DNA from 2 places in the Ferrimonas balearica DSM 9799 genome. Region 1 is predicted to be linked to the other one. Evidence: predicted binding sites of a transcription regulator. Region 1 holds the regulator's gene; the other holds the start of a gene.

Region 1 (12,157 bases):
AGCAGCACATAGCCGCCCATGCCGCCCCCTTTGGACAGGCTGGCCACATAGTTGCCAGCCCCCAGGGCAATCAGGAACAGCCCTACCGCACCGACAATGGGCCAGGGGCTCTGGGCCGGTACGTAATAACGTTCGTGTTGACTCATTTTGGTCTCCTTACCCGCGCTCACTCACCTTGTCGGTGATGTTGTAGAGCGTGTATGAGAGGGTCACGGTCTGGATCTCCGGTGGCAGTTCCGGGTCCAGGTAAAACAGCAGGCCCAGCTCGGCTTCTTCGCCGGCCGCCAGGGGTTGCTGGTTGAAGCAGAAGCATTCGACCTTGGAGAAATAGAGCGCCCCCAGGCCAGGACTGACCGAGGGGATGGCCTGACCCACCGTGGCTTCAGCCGACAGGTTACGGGCATAAAACGCCACCTGTCGGCTTTCGCCGGGGTGCACCTTCAGCCGGTTCACCACCGGCTTGAACTCCCAGGGCATGTCGCCCTGAACCCGGGCGATAAACTCCACCGTCACCACCCGTTGTTCATCCACCGTTCGGCTTTGTGCCGCTACTTCACCGGAGGTTTTGCCATTGATGCCGGTGATCTCGCAGAACACGTCATACAGCGGCACCAGGGCAAAACCGAAGCCGAACATCCCGACCACCACCCCAATCAGGGTGGTGATCAGACGGCGATTTTCCTGCGCATTCGCCATGGCAGCCTCAGGCGACCTTGGGCGGGGTGTCGAAGGTGTGCAGCGGCGCCGGTGACGGCACCGTCCACTCCAGCCCCTCGGCCCCATCCCAGGGTTTGGCCGCGGCTTTTTCGCCGCCGCGAATGCACTTGATCACCAGCGCCAGGAAGATCAGCTGCGACAGGCCAAAGGCAAAGCCGCCGATGGAGACCACCTGGTTGATGTCAGCAAACTGCAGCCCGTAATCCGGGATCCGGCGCGGCATCCCCGCCAGCCCCAGGAAGTGCATCGGGAAGAACAGCACGTTGACCGAGATGATGGAGGTCCAGAAATGCCAGCGTGCCAGGGTTTCCGAGTACATGTGTCCGGTCCATTTCGGCAGCCAGTAGTACGCCGCCGCCATGATGGAGAACACCGCGCCGGTCACCAGCACATAGTGGAAGTGGGCCACCACGAAGTAGGTGTCGTGGTACTGGAAGTCCACCGGCGTGATGGCCAGCATCAGCCCGGACAGTCCGCCAATGGTGAACAGCACGATAAAGGCCAGGGAGAACAGCATGGGGGCTTCGAAGCTGATGGAGCCACGCCACAGGGTGGCCACCCAGTTAAACACCTTCACCCCGGTGGGCACCGAGATCAGCATGGTGCAGTACATAAAGAACAGTTCCGCCGCCACCGGCATCCCGGTGGTGAACATATGGTGGGCCCAGACGATAAAGGAGAGCCCGGCAATGGAGGCGGTGGCGTACACCATCGAGGCGTAGCCAAACAGCTTCTTGCGGGAGAACGCCGGGACGATGGCGGAGATCACCCCGAACGCCGGCAGAATCATGATGTACACCTCGGGGTGGCCGAAGAACCAAAAGATGTGCTGGAACATCACCGGATCACCACCGCCGGCGGCATCAAAGAAGCTGGTGCCGAAGTACTTGTCGGTCAGCACCATGGTGACCACACCGGCCAACACCGGCATCACCGCAATCAGCAGGAAGGCGGTGATCAGCCAGGTCCAGACAAACAGCGGCAGCTTCATCCAGGTCATGCCCGGGGCACGCAGGTTCACGATGGTCACGATCACGTTGATGGCGCCCATGATCGAGCTGATCCCCATGATGTGAACCGAGAACACGAACAGCGCGGTGGAATCGCCACTGAAGGTGGTCGACAGCGGGGCGTAGAAGGTCCAGCCGAAGGCCGGGCCGCCGCCCTCCATAAACAGGCTGCCCAGCAACAGGGCAAAGGCGAACGGCAGGATCCAGAAACTCCAGTTGTTCATCCGCGGCAGCGCCATGTCCGGTGCCCCAATCATCATCGGGATCATCCAGTTGGCCAGGCCGGTAAAGGCGGGCATCACCGCGCCGAATACCATGATCAGGCCATGCACCGTGGTCATCTGGTTAAAGAAGTGCGGGTCCACCAGCTGCATGCCGGGCTGGAACAGCTCGGCCCGGATCACCATCGCCATGGCACCACCGGTCAGGAACATGATGAAACTGAACCAGAGGTACAGCGTCCCAATCTCTTTGTGGTTGGTGGTCAGCAGCCAGCGCTTGATCCCCGTTGGGTGGGGATGGTGGTCATCATGACCGTGGTGTTCTTCCTCAATAACGCCGGGGCGTTCCAGCTCATCGACGGGCCGGTCGGTTACGACAGTATTCATTCCCTAAACTCTCCTGCTACTGGCCGAGGGCCTTGGCCACTTCCGCGGTTTGCACCACGTCACCGGTCTGGTTGTCCCAGGCGTTACGCTGGAAGGTGACTACCGCCGCCAACTCTTTCAGGGTCAGCTGGCTGGCAAACGCCTGCATAGCGGTGCCGGGCTTGCCGTGCACCACAATGTCGACGTGGGCATCAACAGGGCCGGTGGCAACCGGGCTGCCACTGATGGCGGGGAAGACCCCCTGCAGGCCCATGCCATTGGGCTGATGGCAGGCGGCACAACGGCCGTTGTAGACCTGCTCCCCCAGGGCCATGGATTCCTCCAGAGTCAGGGTCTGGGCCAGGGAGTCCTGCTCCGCCTGAGCGGCCGCGGCGCTGGCCTGCTCCTGCTCTGCCAGCCACTGGTCAAACTCCGCTTCCGGCAGCACCTCTACCACCACCGGCATAAAGCCGTGGTCTTTGCCGCACAGCTCGGCGCACTGGCCACGGTAGGTACCGGGCTCATCCACCTTGGTCCAGGCCTCATTGATAAAGCCCGGGTTGGCGTCCTTCTTCACCGCAAACGCCGGCACCCACCAGGAGTGGATAACGTCGTCGGAGGTCAGCAGGAAACGCACTTTGCGGTTGGCAGGGATCACCAGGGGTTTGTCCACCTCCAGCAGGTAGTTTTCGCCCTTGGCTTCCGCGTTGGCGATCTGGTCAGCCGGGGTAGAAAGCAGGCTGTAGAACTCCACCTCATGGTTGAAGTACTTGTAGTGCCACTTCCACTGCGACCCGGTGACCTGGATGGTCAGATCCGCATCGGAGGGATCCTCCATCGCAATCAGGGTGCTGGTGGCGGGCACAGCCATGCCGATGAGGATCAGGAACGGAATCACCGTCCACAGGATCTCCACCTTGGTGCTTTCATGGAAATGCGCGGGTACCGCGCCTTTGGATTTGCGATGGCGGATCAGGGCCCAAATCATCACCCCGAAAACCACCGCCGCAATGGCGCAGCAGATGTAGAAAATGGTCATGTGCAGGCCGTAGACCTGCTGGCTGATCTCGGTCACTCCGGGCGTCATGTTCCAGAGCGAGGGATCCGCCATTGATGGCATCGCCACCAGAGTGGCCAAGCCACCCAACAGCTTGTACTTCACAAACGTTCTCCTCTGACTATTGCTTTCGCAATGTCCAGAGAAGAGCCATCACAGCACGGCTTTGCTCCATGTCAGCTCCCCTCCCCAAAAGGGCTCGGGCATACGCTTTCACTGCAAACGTAACGGCTGCCTTGCGGCCAGTGACACCAGTAAATTGTGATTATTCAGGCGCCAATATCACTCAACTTACAAGCAGACTTGACCTTGATCAAGATCACAAATCAATGAGCCAAAAGAGAAAGATCCATTCCCTCGTGCCACATCAGCGGGTAGTTCAAGGTGGGAATTTCGTCCAGTGGCAAGAGCGATTAGGGGGTAAAACAACAACGCCACCGGAATCGGTGGCGTTGCGGGCAGTCGCGGCAAGGGCGGGCATTAATGCAGGGCGCTGGGGATCTCCAACGGCGAACCCTGGCCCACTTCAAACAGGAAGGCGGGACAGTGGGCACGACGCGATACCAGCTCGAGTCGGCGGCGATCCCGGGCATCCAGCTGGGGCACCCAGGCCAGCGCCACCGCACAGGTGGTGCCGGACACCGCCTGTTCCAGCGCCCACTGGGCAGCAACGTCATCGTCGCAGCGCACCTGAAGCACCCGGCTCAGATCGACCCCGGCATCCGCCAGCACGGTTTTCCAGTCAAATGCCGGTGGGTTAATCAACAGCAGCCAACGCGGGGCGCGGCTGTAATCCGCCAGCTGCGGGGCCAGGCGGGCCAGCGCCAAACGGCCGGCATCATCACCCTGAGGGGCAGTCTGAACCTGTTGCCAGTCGAGGCCGGGTTGTTGCCACAGACCCGGATGTTCCCGTCGCACTCCCTGCCGCGTTTTCATTACTGCCATCCTCCGTTGCGAACCACGCCAACCGCCAGGCCTTCAATGGCCAGCGCGGTGTCTTCCAGATCCACGACAATCGGCTCGTACTCCGCGTTTTCCGCGTGCAGATACACCACGTTGCCGCGACGCTCGAACCGCTTGACGGTCACTTCATCTTCACCCACCCGGGCCACAACCACCTGACCATTGCGGGCATCCTGAGTCTGGTGCACTGCCAACAGGTCGCCGTCGAGGATGCCGATCTCCTTCATGGAGTCACCGCGCACCCGCAACAGGTAGTTGGCGGACGGACGGAACAGGTTGCCATCCATCTGGTAGTGGGTTTCCACATGCTCCTGAGCCAGAATCGGCTCACCGGCGGCCACCCGGCCAATCAGCGGCAGGCCCAACTGCTCCGGCTCCGGCTCGTTGTAGAGCAGACGGATGCCGCGGGAGGTACCAGGGACAATCTCAATAAAGCCTTTACGGGCCAGCGCCTTAAGGTGCTCTTCCGCCGCGTTGGCACTCTTAAAACCCAGCTGCCGGGCAATCTCGGCCCGGGTCGGGGGCATCCCGGTGTCCTGCATATGCTGGCGAACCAGATCGAACACCTGATTCTGGCGGGGCGTAAGTGGCTTCATCGCTGGCGCGCTCCTGGGGACTGGCTAAATCCCTGTTTATTCATACAGTAGATACTGTGAGTATATACAGCATGGTGATGAATTCAACAGGTCAACGCATAAAGTTATCCCTTTGTTCTGCCGATCATCTCCGACTGGAACCCCTGGTTTCCGCTCCGGCGCAGATCTGACCACCGTAACAGAAGCACAATCGACTCTGTCAGCGCTGCCAGTTATTGGCCTTTCGGTGTACACTCTGCCCCAATTCCGTTCGTCCAGAATAAGAAGCACACTTCGTGAGTCAGAACATATTCCCGGCGTGGCAACAACCACTCCGCTGGGCTCAGAAAGCCCTGGTGACCAGCAAAGCGGTCCCACAGGACCCCATCGCTGAGCTGGATCTCGACCCAAACCGTCCGCTGGTCTACGTGCTGCCCCAGGAGTCATTCTCTGACCGTCTGGCGCTGCACGAGTGCTGCGAAAAGCTGGGCCTGCCCAGCCCGTTCGAGCCTCTGGTGATCAAGGGCGAAACCGTCAGCCGCATCATTGCGCTGGAGCCAGCCCAACTGCTGTTCAGCCAGGGTCGCACCACCGATTTCAAAGCCCGTTTCGAGCGCCTGCTGTCGCTGCACCGCGAGCACGACGACCTGGATGTCCAGGTGGTGCCGGTCAGCCTGCTGTGGGGCCGTAACCCCGGCAAAGAGGAGGAGAGCGTCAAAGCGACCCTGCTCAACAAGAAGAACCCCACCTGGCTGCGTAAGACCTTTATCCTGGCGATGCTGGGGCGGGACAACTTTATCCGCTTCTCCCGGGCCGTCTCCTTGCGCCATATGGCCGACAACCACGGCACCGACGCCACCATCGCCAACAAGCTGGCCCGGGTAGCCCGGGTGCACTTTGGCCGCCAGCGCACCGTGGCCACCGGCCCGCGCCTGCCGGATCGTCAGGCACTGTTCCACGGTCTGCTCGCCTCCGAGGTGATCAAAGACGCCATCGCTGACGAAGCCAAGAGCAAAAAGATTTCGGAAGCCAAAGCCCGCGAGCGGGCGCTGGAGTATCTGGAGGAGATCTCCGCCGATTACTCCGACAGCCTGATGCGCATCGGTGATCGGGTCCTGACCTGGCTCTGGAACAAGCTCTACAGCGGCATCAATGTGCGCGGTGCTGAGCAGATCCGCCAGCTGTCCCAGGATGGCCACGAGATCGTGTTTGTGCCCTGCCACCGCAGCCATATGGACTACCTGCTGCTGTCCTACGTGATCTATCGTCAGGGCATGGTGCCGCCGCACATCGCCGCCGGGGTAAACCTTAACTTCTGGCCCGCCGGCCCGATCTTCCGTCGTGGCGGCGCGTTCTTTATCCGTCGCTCCTTTAAGGGCAACAAGCTCTACTCAGCGGTGTTCCGCGAGTACCTCGATCAGCTGTTTAAACGCGGCTACTCGGTAGAGTACTTCTGCGAAGGCGGGCGTTCTCGTACCGGCCGTCTGCTGCCGCCGAAAACCGGCATGATCGCCATGACCGTCAACAGCGTGCTGCGTGGTCTGGAGCGTCCGGTGACGCTGGTGCCGGTTTACCTGGGCTACGACCACGTGATGGAGGTGTCCACCTATCACAAGGAGCTGGCCGGTAAGAAGAAACAGAAAGAGAGCGCCTGGCAGGTGTTCTCCGCCATCCGTAACCTCAAGGATTACGGCCAGGGCTACGTGAACTTTGGTGCCCCCATCACCGTGCACCAATTCCTGAACGAGCATGCCCCGAGCTGGCGCACCGACACCGCCGACGGCGACTTGAAGCACGGCTGGATGACCCCCACCGTGAACAAGCTGGCCAACCAGTTGATGACCCGCATCAACGACGCGGCCGCCGCCTCCGCAATGACCCTGACCACCTCCATCCTGCTGGCCACTGAGCAGCACGCCATGCCGCGCCGGGCGCTGGAGAAGCAACTCGACTTCTACCTCGACCTGCTGCGGGCGGTGCCCTACACCCCGCTGGCCACCGCGCCGGAGGGGGATGGTGAGGCGGTGTTGAAGCAGGTGCTGGACCTCAACAAATTCGATGTCAGCGAAGACGCCATGGGTGAGATCGTTTCCATCCATGAGGGCAACGCCGTCACCATGACCTACTACCGCAACAACACTCTGCACCTGCTGGTGCTGCCTGGCCTGATGGCCAGCCTGTTGCTGCGCAAAGGCTGTATGACCCGCGACGCCATCCTGGATGAGATCCGCGCCCTCTACCCGCTGCTTGAGGCTGAGCTGTTTATGGGTCTGAGCAATGGCGAGCTGGATTGCTACCTCAACGCCCTGCTCAATGAGCTGGTGCGTCTGGAGATGGTTGAGGACTGCAAAGAGGGGCTGGTACCGCGCCAGAGCCGCCGCGCTGAGCTGTACAACCTGGCCAACCAGGTGCAGGAAACCCTGCAGCGTTACGCCATCGTTCTGTCCCGCCTGATGAAAGAGCCGGAGATTGAGCGTGGCACCCTGGAGAAAGAGAGCCAGGTACTGGCTGAGCGTCTGGCCCGTCTGCATGGCATCAGTGCGCCGGAGTTCTTTGATAAGAAGGGCTTCACCATACTGACCAACTGCCTGAAAGAGATGGGTTGCCTCGGTGATGATGCCGACCAGGACAAGGTGAAGGCACTGGCCAAAACCGTATTGGGCCTGATCCCCGCCTCCATCCACAGCAGCATCGTCAATAATGACTGAGCGGTGACTGACCACAACAGGGCGGGTTCACCCGCCCTTTTTTATTGACCACACCATGACGCAACCCAACGCCGTTCTCACCCTGCGGACCGAGCGCCTGGCCCTGGCCAGCAAGCCCTTTGCCGCCCGTGGCGCCACCGTGCCGCGCTGTCCGCGCTGCCAGATCGCGGTAGAGCATTGCTGCTGTGCCTGGGCCCGACCGGGCCAGAGTCACCTGCGCTTCTGCCTGCTGATGCACCATAAGGAACCGATGAAGCCGACCAATACCGGTCGCCTGATTGCGGAGATCCTGCCGGACACGGCCGCCTTCTGCTGGGATCGCACCGAGCCGGATCCAGCCCTGCTGACCCTGCTGGCTGACCCGCAATATCAACCGATGATCGTGTTCCCCGGCCAGTACAGCACCCCGGAGCGGGTGCACGAAACGATCGATGCGCCGAAGGGTAAAACCCCGCTGCTGATCCTGCTGGACGGCACCTGGAAGCAGGCACGACGGATGTTTCAGAGTGACTATCTGGCGGGCCTGCCGGTGCTCTCCATCACGCCGGAAGCCCTCAGCCGTTACAAGCTGCGCAGTGCCGCCCACGACCACCAGCTGGCTACCGCCGAAGTGGCGGCCCAGGTGCTGGCGATCGGGGGGGATCAACGCAACGCCCAGGTGCTGGACGCGTTCTTTCAGGTGTTCTCACAGCGCTACTACGCCGGCAAGCGGCAACTGCCGGTCACCGCCGATACGGAACCGTTCGCTTATCTGGAAAATCTGGTGGACTAGTTGGACTCGCGCAGGGCTTTGATCCGTTCATCGTGGTCAGGGTGACTGCGCAGCCAACCCGGCAACTCACTGCTCCCCTGTTCGGCCAGTCGCTCAAACATCACCGCCAGCTGGGCCGGATCCCCTCCGGCCCGGCGCAGCATCTCAGCGCCAAGCGCATCGGCCTCGCGCTCCATATCCCGGCTATAGCCACTCTCCAGCAGAATCCTCGGCAACTCGACCAGCGGGCCGGTGGCGGCACTGGCATCACCGGTCATCAGGGTCACCAGCAGCGCCCCGTAGGCGCCCTGCAGCACTCCGCGCAGTCCATGCCGCGCCTCCACATGCACCAACTCATGCGCCAGCACCCCAAGCCACTGATCGTCGTGGTCAGTCAGCGCCACTAGCTGGTCGAGTAACACAATGTCACCACTGGGCAGGGCAAAGGCGTTGGGCCCAATTTTTGGCGCACTGCGCAGGTGCAGACGGAAGTCTGAAGGGTTCAGCTCATTGGCGCGCAGCAAGCGGACAAACCCATCCCGGATCTGCTGCTGCCGGGCCAGTGGCAACTCGCTTCGGTCTAACGGCAACTCATACAGCGCCTGTTGTGACATCTCGTCGAGCAGGTCATCAGGAAGCGCTTCAGCGGTAGATTGCGCCAATGCCGGCACCCCGTATTGGTAGGCGCCAAACGCGCCGCCGATCACCAGCAGGGTGCCAATCAACACCGCCCGGCCACTGCGCTCCATCCGGTCCACCAGACGCAGGCCCTGGCGCCCCTGTCTCTGCATCAGTTGGTCCAGCGCCTCGTGCTGGTCACAGACAAAGCGCCAGCCATTGGCCAACACCAGGGTGCGCGGCATGCTGCCCAACCGCGCCGGTATGGTCAGTTCGGCCAGCTCAGCAAAGGGCTGGCCCTGCCCGTCACGATACAGCGCGCCATCCGCGGCCACCCGCAACACGCCGTGAGCGCTGCGACTCTGTTGACCATCCAACCACTGTCCACTCAGTTGCATCACAGCCCCAGCGCCAAATCGACGTCAAAAATCTCGCTGGCTTCGGCGCCCGCCGCGGCCAGCTCCTCCTCCTGCAGCGCCACCATCTCATCCAGTGCGGTGGCCGGTGCCACGCTCAGGGTTTCCGCCCGGTACTGGGCCCAGCGCACCTTGGCATAGGGGATAAACAGTCCGAGGGTCGCGATGATCGCCAACTGGTTACTGATCAGGATCCAGCTCATCCGCCACCACTGCAGGGTGGAGCTGAAGGTCAGCGATTCCAATTTGCTGTGGCGAAGTGCCAGCTCCATCAGGCCCGCTTTAAACAGCGGCCAGAACACCACAACCAACAGGTAGAACGGCGCCAGAACGGCCAGCACCATCAGCGGGTTGTTCTCCAGATCCATCAGCGTGCTCACCAGCCCCAGTCCGAAAAAGCCCGCAAACAGACACAGCAGAAACAGGGTGCCCGCCACCAGGCAGAACAGGTAGACCGGCCCGGCCGGCAGCGTCAGCTCAAACTGCTGCTTGCCGTACCAGTGATGGCCCACCACAAACTCTTTCTGCTTCGCCAGCAGGTAAGGCAACACCAGCCCCAGGGTCAAAGCTGTCAGGGGTGGCAACAGGAAGAACAGGATAAACACCTCAACCGCTGAGCCGGAGAAGCTGAAGTGGATGCCACGATACTCACTGTAGCGGGCGTTGAACATCAGCCCCCGGGTCATGGCCCAGGGCCAGAAGAACAGCATCACCAAACCCATGATGGCGCTCAGCATCGGATTCATGCCCGCAAACAGGTACGCCCCAAAGATAAGCAGTGCCAGAAGGCGGCCATAGAGGATCTTGAGGGGGTCTGCGGTGTAGGCAAAACGGTGGCCAGCCAGCTCAGTATGGCCGTACAGATACTGGCGGTTACGCACTTTAGCCCAGGGGGAGTAGAAGCCCAGCGTGATCAGGGTCAGCCCCAGGTTAACGATCCAGATCTTGAAGTACTCCGTGCCATGGCCATGAAAGCGGAAGGTGGTCGTCATTGCGCCGCCTCCAGCTGCAGCACCATCCCCTCACTGGCCACAATCCTTACCCGGGAACCGGCAGCCAACGGCTGCTCGGTGCGGGCCCGCCACAGGGTATCACCAACCTGGATCTTGCCCTCGCCAGGCAGCAGGTCGTGCTCCAGCACCAGCACCCGCCCCACCAACTGCGCAGCGCGATCATTCAGTTGCGGCTGCTCAGTGGCCTGGTTAAAGCGGCGGAAGCCGCGCCAGTAGATCACGGTGAACAGCACCGCGCTCAAGGCGAACACCATCAGCTGCAGCGACCAGCCCATCTCCGGCCAGATCCACATCAGCAACGACAACAGGATGCCCGCCGCTGCCGCCCCCAGCAGAAAACCGCCGGCGCCCAACGCCTCCAATCCCAGCAGGATCAGCCCCAGCACCAGCCAGTGCCAGGCTTCCAGCGCTTCCAGTACCGCCATCAGACGCTCCTTTTTCCGGTCTCTTTCAGCAACTCACTGATGCCGCCAACGGCGCCGATCAGGTTGCCCGCCTCCAGTGGCATCATCACCAGCTTGCTGTTTTCCGCCGAGGCCACCTCTTTAACGGCTTCCACGTACTTCTGCGCCACAAAATAGTTTATGGCCTGCATATCCCCTTCAGCGATCGCTTTGGACACCATGGTGGTGGCGGCCGCTTCCGCTTCGGCCAGACGCTCCCGCGCTTCCGCCTCACGCTTGGCCGCCTCGAGCTGACCTTCCGCTTTGAGGATGGCGGATTGCTTCTCGCCCTCCGCTACCTTAATGGCCGCTTCACGCTCCCCTTCCGCTTCCAGAATGGCGGCGCGCTTTTCCCGTTCCGCTTTCATCTGGCGGGCCATGGCGTCCACCAGGTCGCGGGGCGGGCTGATGTCCCGAATCTCGATGCGGGTGACTTTGACGCCCCAGGGATCGGTGGCTTCGTCCACCTTAATCAGCAGCTCAGCGTTGATGCGGTCGCGGTTGGAGAGCATCTCATCCAGCTCCATCGCCCCCAGCACCGCACGGATGTTGGTCATCACCAGGTTCTGCATCGCCAGTTCCAGGTTGTTCACCTCGTAAGAGGCGCGAACCGGGTCCTGCACCTGGTAGAAACAGACCGCATCGGTGGTGACCTGGGCGTTGTCTGCGGAGATCACCTCCTGCGGCATGATGTCGAGCACCTGCTCCATCATGTTCTGTTTCTTGCCGATGGTGTCCACCAGCGGCACGATCAGGTTCAGTCCGGGCGACAACGTGCGGGTGAACTTGCCAAACCGTTCCACCGTGTACTGGAACCCCTGCGGCACCATCTTGACCCCGGTGGCCACCAGAATCACCGCCAGGCCAACCAGCACCAGCGCGACAATTTCGCTACCAAACATCATCCACTCCCTAGAAAGATTGGTTATCAAATCGACTGTACCCCATTGATATCTAAACCAACAGCTTCAATGAATGGCCGATCTGCTACACTCGCCAAGCCGGCCACATGCCGGGTTGCCCATGTATGAGGACTTGCAATGAAAGCACGGATCTCGGTGATGGCAGCGCTGATCCTGATGGGTCTGACTGCCTGCAGCGAACAGAATAAAGAGGATCTTCAGGACGCGATGGACAAGGCTGCGGCCAAAGCCGAGCAGATGAAGGACGATGCCCAGCAAGCGGCCAATGACGCGCTGGATGAAGCCAAAGCACAGGCGGATGATGCCTACAACGACGCCAAGGACGCCGCCAACGACGCGTATGAAGACGCCAAAGGCGCGGCCCAGGACGCCGTCG
Region 2 (12,157 bases), 1.1 Mb from region 1:
AACTGGTTGTACTGGCTGGCGGGTGAAGCACTGACGTTACCGTACTGGGCAGCGGTCATGCCGGTGCGCAGACACTGCTCCAGAGTGGCATCCGGCACACCGGTATCCGGGTTGTTGGCACAGGGATCGGCACCGTCAAACAGGCCGACGCTCTGAGCGGCAAACAACTCGGCTACGTTCGGCGCACGGGAGGCGCGGTTGTAGCTGGCACGAGCTTTGTAACCATCAAAGATGGTCCAATCAAAAGCAAACTTGTAGGTGGTGTCGCTGCCAGAGGTGGAGTAGTCAGACCAACGCCAACCCGCTTCCAGAATCAGGCTTTCAACCGCCACAACGTCTTCGATCAGGGGAACGCTGACTTCAGCGAACAGTTCGCGAACGTCGTAGCCACCCTGCAGGCTCTCGGTCGGGCCACCCTGACCCAGCAGCAGGCCCTGCTCGAATACTTCGTCAGAGATACGCTCGAACTCAATCTCACGCCATTCGGTACCCACTACCGCAGCAATCGGAGTGGAAGCGGTCGGCAGAGCAAAGTCGAACTCACCAGACACATAGGCGTTGGCGATCATCTGGGTCACGATGCCGTTAAGAACACCGGTACCGGTCAGCTGACCAGCAGCTTCCGGAGTCACACCGTTGAGGGTGAACACTTCGTACGGGATACAGTCACCAGTACAAGGCTCAGCGCCAACGGCACCGATGGCCTGGTTGATGCGCGGGCCGAAGAAGTCGTTCTGGTAAACGGAAGAGGAGGAGGTCTGACCGTACTGGAAGCTCGCATCGTAGAACCAGGAGTCAGAAATATCACCGTCTGCACCCATTACGATACGGAAGGAGTTGTGCTCCAGGCTGTCCATACGCGGACCGCCTTCTACGTTACGCTTACCGATGTAGGCGATGAACTGGTCATCCGGGCCAATACCCAAGCCATCCTGAATCTGCTGCTTCTGCAGGTCGCTCAGCAGCTCATTGTCGAAATCCATCACGTAACCTTCGTTAAAGAAGGTACCGGATTCCGCAATCTGCGCCGCAGTCACGTCGTTCATGTAGGACACTTCGAGGTACGGACGAACGTAATCGTTGATCTCGTAGTTGGCGAATGCACCCAGGGTGAAACGCTCATCAGGACGCATGAAGTGGTTGATCGGGGCGTAGTTGTAACGCTCGCCGAAATCTTCCACAAAGCCGTTGCCGTTGCGATCCAGAGTCCAGAACAGTTCGGTGTCGAAGTTCTCGTCGTAGATGAAGAAGGTCGGGATCGGGGTGTTAGCGGAACCACCACAGGCGGTGCCGGAGGCATTCAGCGCACAAGAGGAGTAGTCACGCTGACCCTGCAGCAACTCGTTGTTGCGACGCCAGCTGGCGTAAGCGGTGACGTGACCTTTACCACCATCAAAGGCACCACCCATTACAACGTCGATGTTGTAGGCTTCGCCATCGATGCCGTCAGACCCGGTGGGGTATTCAAAGTTACGCTCATCCATCAGACCCTGGATGTAGCCATTATCATTGTCATGCTGGTAACCAGACGCACCGGCGTTGATTTCGAAACCTTCGAAATCGTCCTTCATGATGAAGTTAACAACACCGGCTACGGCATCAGCACCGTAAGTGGTAGAAGCACCACCGGTCAGGATCTCAACGCGCTTAATCATGGCGGCGGGGATCTGGTTAACGTCAGCGGACTGGGTGTAGATGCCACCCGGCTGAAGACGACGACCATTCACCAGCACCAAGGTACGGTTAGCACCCAGACCACGCAGGTCAAGGGTCGCAGTACCGGAAGAACCGTTAGAGATAAAGGAGTTACCGGCCGCCTCAACCTGGGGCAGCTGGTTCAGGATGTCTTCTACGCGGGTAAAGCCGATCTCCTGGATCTCTTCTGCGGTGAAGACCTGTACCGGGCTGGAACTCTCAACGTCAGTACGCTTAATACGAGAGCCGGTAACCTCAATACGCTCAACTTCGTCTGTTTCAGCAGCGATTACCGCCGGAGCAGTCAAGGCTGCGGTGGAGGCGCCGACAATCAGTGCAAAGCGAACAGCTTTAGACACAACGCTGTTGTTATGCATGTGTTTTCTCCCTGGACACATCAGTGTGTTTATAGTTTTTTCCTTCCCCCCGACTGCATCCCTGAGGAGGAGGTGATAGAGGGCATCGCCCAATCTGTCAGCACTGATGTAACCAGAATAAAAACACCTAATCAACCATTAATTTACATCTTGATTACAGGAAAAATGAACCATTTGGCTCAGAAAAGGTCGAGACCAGACCTGCATTTTTGCTGGGCCCATGCAGGACTTACCATAGATTATGCGCCGTCTTGGCCAACCAGCAGAATCAGAAGAAGAAACGGGCGCCTATGCCATACAGATCCTCTTCTCCCAAACCTTCAAAGCCAAAGTCACTGTCATCGATCTTGGCCTCGAAGTAGAGGCGCAACTGGGTGCCCCACTCGTAGTGTGCACCTACGATGTATAAGCGCTTGCGATACACCCCGTTAACTTCCTCATAACTTGCATCATCCGACTTCAGCTCGTTGATCCCGGACACCAAAGTCAGGTTGTTGTCGAAGGTCCAGTTCAGCATCACTTCATAGCCGTTGCCGTTAAAAACGCGGTTCTGGTTGTCGATCTCGTGGTTCTCGGTATCGGCGTAGTTGACAGCGAGATAGAGCCCCGGTTGATACAACGTCCCGTAGCTGGCACCGAAGATCAGCGCTTCATCCTTCAGTTCAGCCACCTGTTGGCGGCGAAAGGTCGAATCAAAGTCCCCCCGGTTATAGGCAACACCCACCATCCAGTTCTGCCAGCGATAACGAAGCGAGGCGCCATAACTGTCGTCGTATTCAATATCGACATCTTCAAACACCGCACACTCAGCGGGAGGATTCTCCTCCTCGCACTCTGGCGGCGGCAGGATCCCTACTTCACCCGCAACCCGTGCCTGATACTGAAGCCCAACGCTGAAACCGCCCCAATCGTTGCGATATTGCAGGGCGCTGTCTGCCCGTCCGGTACCGGACAGCCCGCCATCAGAGCCGAAGTTGTAGGTACCGGAGGCGAGGCCCCCGGTCATGATGAAGTTGTCGGTCGGGCCCGCCACGTCGTAATAGACCGACCACTGTTTACCCGCAGACAGCCGGCCATAGCGGTCATGCTCAAAGGCCAGAAAACCCAAACGATTAAACAGGAAGTCCCCTTCGCGGGCGGCTTGCAAAGAGTCACCGTTCAGGGTCAGTTGGCTGCCGGAGTCGATGGCATTGAAGCCCCACTCCATCATCGCTTCGGCGGTCCATTCACGGGTAACCGAGCGTTCATAGTGGAAGCGGATACGGGAGGAGGAATCGAGCAGCTCGGTATCACCGTCGGTTTGCACCAGGTTAAAACCAAGGTGACCACCGACAGAGAACCGGTTGAGGTTATCGTCGTAAAGCGTAATCGCAGAAGCGGGTGATGCCAGCAACACACCCAAAAACACCGGAGTCAATCGCATACATACACCATTAAGACGCGCAGGAGGTGATCCTGAGTCTAGTCCATGGCCCTCGTGGCGATAGCTCGGGCAAACGCCAGATGCAAAAAAGCCACCGCAGTGGCGGTGGCTTTTTGTTTGGCGGGTATGCGTCCTATTACAGGAAGATACGCAGACCTACAGCGAAACCGTCGTCGGTATCTTTGATGTCAGAACCGTGGTCAACCTTGTAAGCGCCGTAAACAACGGTGTTCGGAGTCAGTTTGTACTCAGCACCGAAGTTGGTGTACTCCTGAACGGTCAGGTCGTTGGTGGTGTCTTCAACACCTTGGTACAGAACGTACAGGTTCAGACCGTTGTTCAGACCGTAAGCAGCCAGGGCTTCGTAACCATCGGCTTCGTCAGCGATGATGGCGTTGCCAGCCAGCTCGGAGTTCTGCAGGTTCTCGGACATGGCGTAAGCACCGGCCAGGTACAGGCCTTTGCCGTAGGTACCGTAGGCAGCAGAGAACGCGTGAACGTTGGCATCTTTAACACCGCCGTTTGCAGCGTAATCAACGTCGCCGCCGCTGTAGGCGTAGCCCAGTTTCACACCGGCGATGCCGTAGGTAACAGAAGCAGACAGACGATCATCATAGATGTCGTTAGCACCCTGCCACTGAACACCGAAGTTCAGGTCGCCAGCGTTGCCCAGGGAAACGCCGTTGCGGTACTGAACGGATTGGTCAGCACGACCCAGACCCAGTTTGCCACCGTCGGTGCCGTTGGCGTAGGAGAACAGGGAGTCAGAACCCCAGGCGATCGGCATATCGGTCGCGGCGGTTACGTCGTAGTATACGGACCACTGCTTACCGGCAGACAGACGACCGTAGTCATCGTGGCCAACACCGATGTAACCCAGACGGGTGGAGAAGCTCTCACCGCTGGTCACGAAGTTGCTCATGCCCATTTCGATGCGGCTGTCCAGCTTGAAGCCGTCACCCAGATCGCGGTTGAAAGAGAAGTTGATACGCGGGGAGTTAGCGCCCAGCTGGGTATCACCATTCTTATCGGACAGTTCAACAGTCAGGTGACCGCCCATGGAAACGGAGTTTACGCCGTCGTTGTACAGTTCAACAGCGGAAGCGCCGTTGGCGAACATCAGTGCCGGGATAGCAGCAGCAAGCAGAGTCTTTTTCATGGATTTGCCTAACCAATCAAGCGTCATATATTCGTTTGGTGTCCCCCATATATTCCATGGGAACTTTTTAGTTCGTCCGCTGACGGGCTAGGACAGTATCAAAGGGCAGGAGTCGCCTAAAGAGATTAAGATCACACTTTTTGCCGAGTGAGCAATATTACTGACCATTCCTTACGAGTTGTCACACTTTATCCTGTCAAGTTATCGCAAAAATGGCATATTTATCACCATTTATTAACATTTAGAACAGGCCCAGCTGGTCACCATCCAGTTCAGAAAAAGCACGCCCCAACACACTTAAAACCGGCTCAGCCACAGGCTGCAACTGCTTCTCTACATAATGTTCATAGTTGATGTTGGTTTCACCCAGCCCTAACGGATATGGACCGGATTGGCCAATCAAATAGCGAATTCGACTGCCTTTTCGATACACCACATCATTTTGTAACTGGTTAGCCAGTCGCGCGGCCTGCACATGCGGTGCATTGGCCTGATAACCTTCCAGATCACGCCGCAGCCGTTTGCTGTAAACCAGCTCACTGTCCCGCTCACCCGCACGGGTTTCGCGAATCCAACGACGCACCAATCCGGTTACCGGCTTTCCGCTGAACCACTGTTGGTACAGCTCCTGTTGAAAGGCCCGGGCCAGTGGGGTCCAGTCACTCCGTACCGTCTCCATCCCCTTAAAGGTCAGGACCAGCCCCTCCGGCCCCTCTACCCCACCGACGTATCGCTTTTTTGACCCTTCGCTGGAGCCACGGATGGTGGGCATAAAGAAGTGGTGATAGTGCGTTTCAAACTCCAGTTCCAGCGCACTGTCCAGGCCCTGCTCAGCCAACTTCTGTTGCCAGCGCTGATTCACCAGAGTCACCAATTCACGGCCAATGCGCTGGGCGGTATCGGTATCCGGTTCATCGCCAATATGAACAAACGTCGAGTCGGTATCGCCGTAGATAACCTGATAGCCCTCCGCCTCAATCCAGCGCCGGGTGGTTTTCATGATGTCGTGGCCGCGCAGAGTAATGGAGGAAGCCAGACGGGGGTCATGAAAGCGACAACCCGCCGCGCCCAAAACCCCATAGAAGGAGTTCATCAGGATCTTGATGGCCTGGGACAACGGCCCATTGCGGGCCAACTTGGCCTGCTCCCGCTGCTGCGCCAGCTCCGCAATGATGGCGGGCAGTCGATGCTGAGTCCGGTGGAACCGGGCGCCACGATAGCCCTCAACGGTCAGTGCCGGGTCGGGCTCCGCCAGGCCCGCCACCATCCCCATCGGGTCGATCAGAAACGAGCGAATGATAGAGGGATAGAGACTCTTAAAATCCAGCACCAGGACATTGCGGTATTTGCCCGGTATGGAATCCATCACGTAGCCACCCGGACTCGGGGGGATATCGTGACTGTCCAGATTGGGGGCCACAAATCCGGCCCGATGCAACAGAGGCAAATAGCGATGGGTAAACGCCGCCACCGAGCCACCGGTGCGATCCAACTCGAGACCCGTCATCTGACTCCGGGCCAGGGCAAAGTCCAGCAGCTGAGTGTGTTCAAAGATGCGCCACACCAACTCGCAGTCTTTCAGGTTGTAGTGGGCCAGTGCTGGCTTGTTATGGCGGAAATTGTGCTCAATCTCGTTAAGGCGGCCACGCACATCGTCGCAGGCTTTGCCCTCCCCCAGCAGAGACTGCGCCACCGCATCCAGGGCATAACTTTCAAAGTGGTAGAACGCGGCTTTCAGCCAGTCGATGCCATCCAACACCGCCCGACCCGCAATGCCACACTCCCGGCCCGGGCCCGCCTGCTCACGCCAGCGCGGTTCACTGCCATCCCGTCCCAGGCTGAGCCTCAGTCCATGATGCTGAGCCCGTTTCTGCAGCAGCGCCAGATCGAAGCCGATCACCGACCAGCCAATGATGATGTCCGGGTCGTGTTGCTCAAACCAGTCCAGCATCGCTCGCAGCAACGCCGCCTCATCTTCCACGTAGTGAAGGTAATCTGGCCCCCCCTGCTCCGGCCCCACCATCAGCACACATTGATGGCCTTCGGCATAAAAGCCAATGGAGTACAGTTCGCCATGGCGGCTGCACTCAATATCCAGTGACACCATACTGGGCTGATGACTGGGTGTGGCCGGTCTGGCCGCCACAATGGCGTTATTGGCAACCCGTGCAGCCATGGCACCGCAGATAAACCGCTCCATCAGGTAACGGTCGCAAGGGCGTATGTCCGCTTCATACAGACGCAACCCCGAGGTTTCGGCATATTGACGAATGGCTCGCCAGAGCGCGGGGTCAGACACATAGAGTGCGTCAACCGGTGCCAGCTCGAAATCCCGGGCTTCGGTGGCGCTCAGCCGCCAGCCAGTGCGCTGGCCCAGCCATTGCCGCCAGGCGTCAGTATCCGATTGGCGTATCAACCCGGTGTAGGGTTGCCCCGGCACCACCAGACAGCGCGGCCCGTCGACGGTTGACAGCCAATACACCAGTTCCGCCCCGGTTGCCGTCGGGCGGGTTTCCCGGCTGAGCAGCCAGCCGGACTCTATCGTTTCAGATCCCATGCCCCCATTGTCGGCCAGATACTGGGTATATGTACAGGCTCGAAAGACACAATGGCCGATTGACGGTGCAGCATGGACCACCACTTTCCCAGAGCATTGTCGCCAAGACACTGGTATTCTATACAGCCGTTTTTTACCTGTTAGGGATCCCGCCGCCTCATGCTCAGCGACAAAGTGAAAAAATCCACGCGCACGGCCTACAACAATCTGGCCGACGCGATCCCCAATTTTGTCCGACGCAAAGAGCAGAATTACCTGGTGGCGGAGATCGCCAAAACCCTGGCTGGCGCCTACCAGAAAGACCGTCGCATTATCGTGGTACAAGCGGGCACCGGTACCGGTAAATCCCTGGCCTACGCTTTGGGCGCCCTGCCGCTGGCTTTAGCGCAGGGTAAGAAACTCTGCATCTCCACCGCCACCGTGGCCCTGCAGGAGCAGCTGGTTAATAAGGACTTACCCCTGTTGCAGCGACACAGCGGTTTGCAGTTCCGCTTTGGCCTGGCCAAGGGGCGACAACGCTACGTCTGTTTGTCCAAGCTCGAACTGCTGGCCGGTGAAGTGCCGGACAACCAGGGAGCGCTATGGGAAACCAAACCCGCCGATGGCGACGTGGCCCTGCTGAAGCGCCTGCATCAGGCGTACCACGACGGTAAATGGGACGGCGAAGTGGACTCGGTGCCCGAGCCGGTGCCGGATCACCTGTGGTCCCAGATCGCCTCCGATAAACACAGCTGCAACCGCCAGTTGGCGGCCCACCGCGACTGTCCGTTCCACAAAAGCCGGGAGAAGATGGACAGCTGGGATGTGCTGATCATCAACCACAGCCTGCTGCTGGCTGATCTGGAGCTGGGCGGTGGCAAGATCCTGCCCGATCCCGACAGCATGTATTACGTGCTGGACGAGGCCCATCACCTGCCCCAGGTAGCCCGTGACTTCTCCGCCGCCAGTGCCACCGTAAAAGGCTCCATCGATGCGCTGGGCAAACTGGAAAAGCTGGCCCACAAACTGGCCCGGGAGCTGGCCAGTGACAAAGCCGCCATCACCGCCTCTGAACTGTCCGAAGATGTCGATTCGCTGACCGAGCAGATGGGCCAGTTGCAGGCGTTCTGCGACAACAACCCCTTCCTGTTTGATAACCCGGACCGACGCCACCGCTTTGCCGGAGGCGTGCTGCCGCCGGTACTGGTCACCCTGGTTGAAAGCCTGGGCGGCGCCAGCCGTGGCGCACTGAAGCGGCTTGGCAAGCTGCAACAGATGTTGATGGAAGCGATCAAGGATGGCGAGATCAAAGGCCACAAGGCCGAGCCTCTGGTGGCGGACCTCGGTTTTGCCATGCAGCGGCTGGAGAACCAGGACAACCTCTGGCAGATGCTGGCCAAGCCGGTGCCGGAGAAGAGTGCCCCGCAAGCCCGCTGGATCGACAAACTGGATGGCAACCGGGATGACTACCTGGTCAGCGCCTCGCCCATCGAGATCGGCTTTATGCTGGAGGAGATGTTGTGGAGTAAGGCCGCCGGGGTGGCATTGCTCTCCGCCACCCTGATGGCGCTGGGCAACTTTGATCATTACCGCCATCAGGTGGGGCTGCGTGCCGATGACGGCACCCGCTACCTCAACCTGCCCTCCCCCTTTAATTATCAGGACAACGCCACGCTGTTCCTGCCCAAGGTTGAGGTGGAGCCCAATGATGATCGCTTCTCCGACGTCCTCAACACGATGATACCGGCCCTGCTGGAAGAGGAGTCCGCCAGCCTGGTGCTGTTTACCTCCTACCGGCAGATGGAGTCCGTGGCGGAATCGCTGCGTCGTTTTAAACGTCTGCCGGTACTGGTGCAGGGAGAATCGCCCCGGCAGGAGCTGATCCGAGAGCACAAGGCTCGCATCGATGCCGGCAAGCCCTCTATCCTGTTCGGCACCGGCAGCTTCTCCGAGGGTCTCGACCTGCCCGGCGACTACCTGACCAACCTGATCATCACCCGGGTGCCGTTTGCGGTACCGACCTCTCCGGTGGATCAGGCCCACGCTGAGTACATCAAGGCGAAAGGCGGCAACCCCTTCCTTCAATTGGCGGTGCCCGACGCCGCCAAAAAGCTGGTGCAAGCGTGCGGCCGTCTGCTGCGCAACGAACAGGATTATGGCAGGATTACCATCCTCGACCGACGTCTCGTCAGCAAGCAGTACGGCACCGCCCTGCTCAACTCGCTGCCCCCCTACCGCCGCCACATTGAATATTGAGCGGCGGAGCTAAGGAGAACCCCCTTTGGAGCTGGCTCTGGATTTCAACCTGATGGCTATGCTGGCCGCTGTCGCCTTCGTGGCCGGCTTTGTCGATGCCATCGCGGGTGGTGGTGGTCTGCTGACCATCCCCGCCCTGCTGACTGCCGGTTTACCGCCCCATCTGGCGCTGGGCACCAATAAGTTGGCCGCCACCTTTGGCTCGGCCACCGCCAGCTACACCTTCTATCGCAAGAAGTTGTTTGATCCGCGCTTCTGGCAGCGCGCCTTCTGGGGCACCTTGCTCGGTGCCGCCATTGGCACCCTTGCGGTCGACGCGCTCAGCGTGGACTGGCTGGAGCGTGCCCTGCCCCTGCTGATTTTGGCCATTGCCGTGCATTCACTGGTCAGCAAGCCCCCGCAGGAGGAACAGCACCAACTGCCCGAAGCGACCAAGTCGGTGCACCGCCGCCAGTGGGGACAGGGTCTGGCCATCGGCTTCTACGACGGCTTTGCCGGCCCGGGTACCGGCGCCTTCTGGACCGCCTCGTCGATGATGCTGTACAAGATGAATATCCTGTTGTCATCCGGCCTGGCCCGAAGCATGAATTTTGTCAGCAACGCCACCTCGCTCGGTTTCTTTATTGCTCTGGGCCATGTCCAGTTCAGTATCGGCATCGCCATGGGCCTGTCGCTGATGGCCGGTGCCTGGATTGGCGCCCACTCCGCCATCCGCTTTGGCGGTCGCTTTATCCGTCCGGTGTTTATTACCATGGTGATGATCATCGCCGCCAACCTGGCCTGGAAGGCGTGGCTATGAGCAGTCCGATGCTGCAACGGTTGGAAACCCAGCTGGCCCGGTTGGAGGAGCAGGTGCGGGAGCACGACGCTCAGCTGACCCCGGCCGACAAAAAGTGGCTGGCCAACCAAAGTGCCTTTCACGACCAATTGTTCGACCACCAGGGTGCCAGCCTGAGCAGCTGCCTGCAGGTACTGAGACAGGACCTCAAGCAGATCCAGCAGCTGGAGCAGCTTGGCGCCCGTCCAGATGCGGTGGAATTGGTATGCCACCGCTTCGCCAACCGCTTCAGTGCCGTCGCCCAGGCGTTGGCCAATACGGCGGTGATGCGTCGTGGTCACCAAACCAGTGCTCTGGCTGGTGCCCGCCGTAACGCCAAGAAAACCAACAACGAATACCACTGGATCGCCCGCTCAGTCATGCGCTCCAGCCACCAACTCTACGATGAGCTGCGCAAACATCAGAACTGGGCAGACCGTCTGGAACAGAAAATCCGTGAACTTGAGCAGCGCTTGGACTTGCATCAGGGCGCGGACAAAATCACACTGCAAAATGAAATCCTGGCCACCCACAAGCGATTAGGTCGTTGTCGCCAGGCAATGACCTTTATCGAGCAGCGCATCGCGCACCTGGAGAAGCCCGGACGCGGATCGTTCTAAAGGAGAACCGAATGAAAAAGGCCATGGCTCTGAGCCTCGCCCTGCTGGCGTCCCCCCTGTCCTGGGCGGAAAGCCTCACCATCCCGATGGAGTTTGAGTTTGTGGCCCTTGATGGCACCAAGGTCAGCTCCTCCCTGTTCAGCCATAAGGATGAGCTGGAGCTGACCCCGGGCCAGCGCAAGATCGCCCTGCAGTACAAAGATCTGGTGCCGGAAAGCGTCGGTGACGGTCACCGCCGGGTATCCTCTTCGCCGTTCGTGATTACCCTGAACGTTGAGCCGGGCGTGGATTACCAGTTGGCCGCCGACCGCCGCATTCTCGACGTCAAAACCGCTGAGGCTTACGCCGAAGCGCCGCAGGTGGTGATCACCGCCAGCAACGGTGCGGCCGCGACGTTCTCGCTGCAGCAAACCCAGTCTGACGAGTCCAGCTTTGTTGACAAGCTGCTGGGTGACCAGCCCACTGCCCCGAGCGCCGAAGACGCCGCTCTGGCCGCCACCGCCAGCGGCACCGCGGCTGTCGCCGCCAGCAACGCCAGTCAAGAGAGTGCCAAGCCCGCAGCGCCGAGCGCCCCGACCGATGCCCGTGCAGAGGAGATGCTGAAGTACTGGTGGGAACAAGCCGACGACGCCACCCGCAAAGCCTTTATGAGCTGGGCGGTACAGCAACTGTAATTGTGGTCGGGCTGCCTTCGGGCAGCCCGTTTTTTTTATGCTGAACGCGGTCTATCACCCCATCTATTCGGCGCTGCCTCTGCCCGCCAATCATCGCTTTCCTATCCACAAATACCGCCTGCTGCATGACGCTCTGCTGGCGCAGGGGGTGTTGCAACCTGAGCGACTGCATCAACCCGTCCCCCTGTCGCTGGATCAGGTGACGCAGGTACACTGCCCCGACTACGTGCAACGTTTTGCGCAAGGCACGCTGGACCGTAAGGCTCAGCGCCGTCTCGGCTTCCCCTGGAGCCCGCCTCTGGTGGCGCGAACCCTGACCGCCTGTGGCGGCACACTGCGTGCCGCCGAGCTGGCGCTGGAGCACGGCATCGCCTGCCATCTTTCCGGTGGCTATCACCACGCCCACCGCGACTTTGGCAGCGGCTTCTGTGTGTTTAACGATCTGGTGTTGGCAGCCCGCCTGCTGTTGCAGCGTCAGGCCGTCAGCCGGGTGCTGATCTTTGACTGCGATGTCCACCAGGGGGATGGCAGCGCGGCGCTGTGCCAGGACGACCCGGACATCATCACCTGCTCTTTGCACTGTGAGCGCAACTTCCCGGC

What was found. Region 1 encodes LexA, which represses DNA repair genes until DNA is damaged. Its sites were predicted from a motif close to TACTGTATNNNNATACAGTA; they were not measured.
Region 2: a site for LexA is predicted at 7,231-7,250, ahead of FBAL_RS05960 (DNA polymerase II). Genes of this name have one in related genera too.

What each region holds. Positions count from the first base shown of each region.
Region 1 covers NC_014541.1:197,760-209,916, reverse strand. The annotation lists gene FBAL_RS00975 (cytochrome c oxidase subunit 3) at 1-146, opposite strand, end outside; gene FBAL_RS00970 (cytochrome c oxidase assembly protein) at 157-696, opposite strand; gene ctaD (cytochrome c oxidase subunit I) at 704-2,335, opposite strand; partial or broken gene coxB (cytochrome c oxidase subunit II) at 2,373-3,434, opposite strand; gene FBAL_RS00955 (hypothetical protein) at 3,852-4,307, opposite strand; gene lexA (transcriptional repressor LexA) at 4,307-4,930, opposite strand; gene plsB (glycerol-3-phosphate 1-O-acyltransferase PlsB) at 5,206-7,617, shown strand; gene FBAL_RS00940 (tRNA-uridine aminocarboxypropyltransferase) at 7,673-8,389, shown strand; gene FBAL_RS00935 (M48 family metallopeptidase) at 8,386-9,384, opposite strand; gene FBAL_RS00930 (YjgN family protein) at 9,384-10,394, opposite strand; gene FBAL_RS00925 (NfeD family protein) at 10,391-10,840, opposite strand; gene FBAL_RS00920 (SPFH domain-containing protein) at 10,840-11,763, opposite strand; gene FBAL_RS00915 (late embryogenesis abundant protein) at 11,899-12,157, shown strand, end outside.
Region 2 covers NC_014541.1:1,278,124-1,290,280, reverse strand. The annotation lists gene FBAL_RS05975 (TonB-dependent receptor) at 1-2,054, opposite strand, end outside; gene FBAL_RS05970 (porin) at 2,341-3,495, opposite strand; gene FBAL_RS05965 (porin) at 3,632-4,654, opposite strand; gene FBAL_RS05960 (DNA polymerase II) at 4,896-7,211, opposite strand; gene dinG (ATP-dependent DNA helicase DinG) at 7,371-9,446, shown strand; gene FBAL_RS05950 (sulfite exporter TauE/SafE family protein) at 9,499-10,245, shown strand; gene FBAL_RS05945 (primosomal replication protein) at 10,242-10,883, shown strand; gene FBAL_RS05940 (DUF2057 domain-containing protein) at 10,895-11,557, shown strand; gene FBAL_RS05935 (histone deacetylase family protein) at 11,595-12,157, shown strand, end outside.